Linked DNA regions of Gemmatimonas sp.. The protein of the gene in region 1 interacts with the protein of each later gene in a pairwise test. Links are inferred from orthologs where the notes say so. Each region holds a gene or a part of one and is shown on either strand. Other genes may lie near its edges.

What was found.
Region 2: the proteins of rpsL (region 1) and rimP interact in binary tests that used the Escherichia coli proteins (3 or more experiments, as listed by UniProt). The link is inferred for Gemmatimonas sp. from one-to-one orthologs.

The regions. Positions count from the first base shown.
Region 1 is NZ_JANPLK010000072.1:67,752-71,001, reverse strand. The notes cover bases 1-2,993. They hold rpsL (30S ribosomal protein S12), read right to left. Parts: upstream 1,709-2,993; coding sequence 1,292-1,708; downstream 1-1,291. Other genes in these bases: RMP10_RS18000 (serine/threonine-protein kinase), read left to right, coding at 2,678-2,993; RMP10_RS18005 (hypothetical protein), read right to left, coding at 1,884-2,504; rpsG (30S ribosomal protein S7), read right to left, coding at 825-1,295; RMP10_RS18020 (hypothetical protein), read right to left, coding at 1-493. Also shown: more of RMP10_RS18000, read left to right, coding at 2,994-3,250. UniProt on the Escherichia coli protein: With S4 and S5 plays an important role in translational accuracy. Interacts with and stabilizes bases of the 16S rRNA that are involved in tRNA selection in the A site and with the mRNA backbone.
Region 2 is NZ_JANPLK010000042.1:71,670-74,423, reverse strand. It holds rimP (ribosome maturation factor RimP), read right to left. Parts: upstream 1,768-2,754; coding sequence 1,234-1,767; downstream 1-1,233. Other genes in the region: murA (UDP-N-acetylglucosamine 1-carboxyvinyltransferase), read right to left, coding at 2,585-2,754; RMP10_RS11025 (polyphenol oxidase family protein), read right to left, coding at 1,858-2,571; nusA (transcription termination factor NusA), read right to left, coding at 1-1,224.

The DNA of each region.
Region 1 (3,250 bases):
CGGTGTACTGCCAGATGACCCACCCGACTTCCCAGGGGTTCGGGGTGCCGTTGCGCAGCTGTGCCGTCGTCTCGAGGCGGGTATGCATCACCAGGCGGCTGCCGTACTGCGGACCGAGTACCATCGGCGCGTGGGTCATGTAGTCCTTCTGCGCCGCCCTGGGGCCCATCGCGAGCGACGCTTGCCGTCCTTCGCCGTCCACGGCCACACAGCCGTATCCGTCGAAGCGCACGGTCCACGCCCCGAAGTTTTCGCCTTGCGTCAGGCACTCCGGGCGGACGGTCGGGAAGTCGATCCGGGGAAGGCGATTCGCGTAGCGGAGCACGGCCAGCTGCGACGCCGCGTCGTTACGCATCGATGGTCCGGAGACCATCGCATCCAGAGACACCCGACTGCCACCGTTGGGATCCAGCGCCGTGGTCGGGTTGGCCGACCGGCAGGATGCCAGCAATAGCATCGCCCCAGAGAGGGCCATGAGTCGGGAGTGCGACATCGCGCGATTGAGCACTGCAACTCCGCGAGCGGGTTCGTTCGGTAACTCGGCCGGCTGACGTGGCGGACCACGTGTAAGCCCCGAAGCTTTGCGTCCCCGACTTCCGTCGGGTTTGCCGTTTCGCGACCTCGGTAGTGAGGCAGCGCACCACATCAAGTTGACGCGGTCACTTCAGGCGGGCAACGCTTCATGCCGTCAGTAAAACAACGAGGCCGAAACTGTGACGATGCCAGCACCGAAACGACAACTGCCCCGGGATATCCCGAGGCAGTTGAAATAATCGTGCCGGCTGTGTGACCCGACCTTGGTCCAACAGCCAATCGCTGCGTTGCTACCAGCGATAGTGCGCGAACGCCTTGTTGGCTTCAGCCATGCGATGCGTGTCTTCCTTCTTCTTGATCGCATTGCCTTCGCCACGGCTTGCAGCGAGCACTTCGGCAGCCAGCTTCTCGGCCATCGACTTCTCGTTGCGGTCGCGCGAATACCCGATGAGCCAGCGCATGGCGAGGGCGGAGCGACGATCCTGACGGACCTCGACCGGCACCTGGTACGTGGCACCGCCGACGCGACGGCTCTTCACTTCGACCACCGGCTTGAGGTTGTTCAACGCCTGCTTGAACACGCCCACACCCGGCTGGCTGGTCTTGGCTTCCACGATGTCCATCGCGCCGTAGAAGATGCCTTCGGCGGTGGACTTCTTGCCCTGAATCATCAGGTTATTGATGAACTTCGAGACGGTCTGGCTGTCGTAGCGAGCGTCAGGAAGTACGGTGCGCTTTACTGCGCTTTTGCGGCGGCTCACTTCTTCTTACCTCCCTTGGCGGCTGCAGCAGCCGCGGCGCCCTTCTTGGGGCGCTTGGTGCCGTACTTCGAACGGCTCTGATTACGGCCGTTGACGCCCGATGCGTCAAGCGTGCCGCGAACGATGTGGTAACGCACGCCGGGAAGGTCCTTGACACGACCACCACGCACGAGCACGATCGAGTGCTCCTGCAGGTTGTGTCCTTCGCCGGGGATGTAGGCCGTCACCTCGAGCTGGTTCGTGAGACGAACACGCGCAACCTTGCGCAGCGCCGAGTTGGGCTTCTTGGGCGTCGTGGTGTAGACGCGCGTGCACACGCCACGCTTGAACGGATTGCTCTTCAGCGCGGGCGCCTTGGACTTCTCCACCACGTCCTTACGGGCGCGGCGGACCAGCTGATTGATCGTAGGCATTCTAGTATGGTTGCCCGGACGGCCTGACCGACCGGGTGTTCGAACTCCGACATCTACGTGGATCGCCGCAGCCAGAGGTACAGGAGGCCACGGCGGCACGGAACAGAACCCTAAGCTTAGTCCGGGTCGGCGGGTGGGTCAACCGGGGGTGGCAAGCTTCGGCAGGCCGAGCCGCCTACTTGGCCGCGACTTTGGCTTTGACCAGGTCGGCGATCTTCTTTTCGAGGGCGCCCATCGACGAGCAGCGGACATCGCTGCTGGCCGCCGTGGTGGCGTTCTTCCCCGTTCCCTCGAGGGTGGTCTGGACGACGCTGCCGCCGGCGTCGTTCGGGATGATCCGAGACTTGACCGTCAGCAGCAGCTGATACGTCTCGGCGTTAGGCATCCCCGAGTCGCCACCGCAATCCAGCGCCCGCATCGTCGGCACATCGCCGATGCGGCGCCGGACCCGAAAGGTGTTGTTTCCGATGGTCCGCGTCTGCTGGTTCAACTCGGTGACGGGAATCGTGAGCGTGGCGTAGGCTTCCTGCAGTGCCGCCCAGGCTTTCTCGACGGGCGCGTTGATCAGCGCGCTATTGACCTCCGTGGTCGAGACCATGTTGATCCCGGTCGCGGCGCCCTGCGCGTTCTGAATAATCGCCGTCTGCACGCTGCCGGTGCCGAAGTCCCCGCTCTTGCTGGCGGACGTGCTCGCGCAGCCCGTCACCGCGGTGAGCAAGACGATCGCGGACAGCACCACGGGGGCACGACGCCGGGCATAGCGGTGAATCGCCAGCAGACGTTTGGACGTACGCATTGGGAACTCCGCGGCATCGCTGCCGGCTCCTGCGGGTGTCTTAACAGCGGGACCGGGGAAACGTACCTGAGGGTAGGAAGGTGCGCGAATCAGGTCCCGAGTCACCTCCGGTGGTAGACTGGAGGGTGACGCGCAGTGACCACACCGGACCATTGGTTTTCCGTGAGTATGCCGTGAGCGACTTCCAAGCCCGACTCCAACGCGCCCTCGACGGCGAGTTCCTGATCGAACGGGAACTCGGCGGCGCCGGCATGTCCCGTGTCTTTGTGGCCACGGAACGCGCCCTGCAGCGCCGCGTGGTGGTGAAGGTGCTGCCGCCCGAGCTGGCGGCCGGTGTGAACGTGGAGCGCTTCCGCCGCGAGATTCAGCTAGCGGCGCAACTGCAGCATCCGCATATCGTGCCGTTGCTCGCCGCCGGCGACGACGACGGGTTGTTGTGGTTCTCGATGCCGTACATCGAAGGCGAATCCCTACGCGGCACGTTGAACAAGGCGAAGCGTCTCGCACCGCGCGATGTCGTACGCATCCTGCACGACGTGGTCGACGCGCTGGCCTACGCGCACGAGCGTGGGGTGGTGCATCGGGACATCAAGCCCGACAACATCCTGACGACGGGGATGCACGCGCTGGTCACGGACTTCGGAGTGGCGAAGGCGCTGAGCGCGTCGATTCCCGTACACGGCGGCACCAGTACCGGCATGGCGATCGGGACGCCGGCCTACATGGCCCCAGAGCAATTGGCGGCC
Region 2 (2,754 bases), on another replicon or contig:
AGGCAAACGCAGGAGATCATCGCGATCGAGATCGAGAATGTCGTTGAGCGTCGTCAGGCCAGCTTCTGCCAGGACGGCGACCGTTCCGATTTCGAGCCCTTCGATCTCGTTGAGCGGCACATCTGCTTCTTCTTCCTCGGGTAGCGGTGCGAACAGCGGCGCTTCTCCGCCCTTCTCCATCCACTCACGGCTCGAGTACAGATCGATCTTCCATCCGGTGAGCTCAGAGGCGAGACGCACGTTCTGGCCATTGCGGCCGATCGCCAGCGACAGCTGGTCTTCGTCCACGACCGCCTGAATCGTCCGCGACATCGCGTCACTGAACACGCGTGCCACACGGGCCGGCGCGAGCGCCAGCTTGGCAAAGCGTTCCGGATCGGGCGACCACGGCACAATGTCGATGCGCTCGCCGCCCAGTTCGTTCACGACCGCTTGGACGCGCGATCCCTTGAGGCCGACGCACGCGCCGACCGGATCGACTGCGTCATCACGGGACGTGACGGCGATCTTGGTGCGGCTGCCGACTTCACGCGCAGCCGCCTTGATCTCCACGATGCCCTGCTGAATCTCGGGCACCTCGAGCTTGAACAGCGCCTGCACGAACAGCGCATCGGAGCGGCTCAGAATCAGTCGCGGACCCTTTGGCGTGTCTTCGACCCGCTTGAGGACCGCCCGGACGGGCTCACCCTGATGGTAGTGCTCGCGATGGTTCTGCTCGCGATACGGAATGATCGCTTCCGCTTCACGGAACTTGTTGAGCATGACGACCAGCTTGCCACGCTCGATCTGCTGGACTTCACCGGAGAGGAGATCTCCGACGCGGCCGGCGAATTCGTCGCGAATGCGCGTTCGCTCGCCTTCACGCACGCGCTGCACGATGCGCTGTTTGGCGGCTTGCACGGCGGTGCGGCCGAATTCATTGAAATCGACCTCGATCTCCATCACGTCCCCGATCTGGAACTCGGGGTCCATGAACCGCGCCTCTTCGAGCGGGACCTCACGGGCCGCATCGGTCACTTCTTCCACCACCGTCTTCAGCAGCACGATGCGGATTGCGCCCTTCTCCTCGTTGATCTCGACTTCTGCCTGCACGTTGGCCCCGTGCTTCTTAGCCAGAGCGGCATGAATGCCGTCCTGGAGAAGCCCGTGCAGCTCCTCGCGCGTGATCTGCTTCAGATTCGACAGTTCACGGAATGCTGCGAGAATTTCCGCTGATCCGGCCATCCGTCTCCCCTATCGTTTCCAGTGAAACGCCAATCGCGCTTGGGTGACCTCGACGAGTGGGAGTTGGAACTCCCGCCCCTTCGGATCACGCACCAGCGCGACTTCGGCGCCTTCCTCGCCATCCAGCGCAAGGATCTCGACTTCCTGTTTACCCCCCGCCAGCGCGCCGCTCGTTACCGTTGCCCGGCGTCCGACGAATCGGCGCCAATCTGCAGCGGTCTTCAACGGCCGGTCTGCGCCCGGCGACGAAACTTCCAATACATACTGCTCTCCGACCAACGCCTGGGCTTCCAGTCGCGCTTCAACCGCGCGGGACGCCTTGGCACAGTCTTCGATCGTCACCTTCGTGCCGTCGCGCCGGTCGATCCGGATCTCGAGCACGGGACGAGAGCGTGAGCCCCCGCGTCGCAGCTCCACCAAATCGAAACCAAGCGTGTCAAGCTCTTGTGCGACAATGGGTTCGACGATCTCGCCCACCTGCACGTCTCCAGTAAGAACCAGAAAAAAACCAAACACCGAAGAACAAAAAAGTGTGGGGACCATCCCCACACTTCACCCACCCGCGCTAGGCGGGCGAAAGTCACGAAGGAGTTACTACGTAGACTGGCAACCTACGCCCCACCCCCTACAAGGTCAAGATGACTGGAGCGCAATGACGCCTAACTGCCGACCCGAATCTCCGCCGCGATGGCTGAAGAAGCGGTCGGCGTGGCATCGGGTACACGCGGAACTGGGGAAAATCTGGTTGACCCCACGCCGCCTGGCGTGATCGTGCAGCACCTCGCGGACATCCAGCAGCCCCTTTCCGGCCGCCGGAACTCCGTACACCGCGCCCAAGACCTCGGGCCCCACTTCATAGCACGCGCCGCAAATCGATGGGCCCAGGTGCACCACGCATTCATCAGCCGGATACCCCATCGCGGCGAGTGCGTCGAAACCGACATCGAGAATCCGGGCGGCGGTGCCTCGCCATCCGGCGTGCAACGCGGCGACCGCGCCGCCGGGGTGCGCCACGAACACGGGGGTGCAGTCGGCGATCGTGACAGCCAACGCCGTGCCGGGTGTGTTGGTGACGTGCCCATCGACGCCGCGGAGTCGCAGCCAGCCTCGCCACCCGCCCTGATGCCGTTCAACGACGGCCCCGTGAACTTGATGGGCCGTCGCCAGCCGATCGATGCGGAGCGACGCGAGTCCGTCTTGCAGTCGCGCCCAGCGCTCTATGACCTCACCAACCGGGTCCGCGGATCCCAACCCGTAGGAGCCGTCGGCGCGCGTCGTCGTCCAGGCCAGTACGCCGTCGGGCATGCCCATGACCGGCTCGGCCGACCCAAGCGGCATCAGACTCATCGCTGCCCCCGACTCAGCGCGCGCTCAATTCGACGCGACGGATGTGGGCACCGAGCGCTCCGAGCCGGTCCTCGATCCGCTCGTAGCCGCGCTCGATCTGCTGGGCGTTGTTAATGACGCTGGTGCCGTCCGCGCAGAGGGCGGCCAGTAACATCGCCATTCCGGCGCGGATGTCGGGCGACT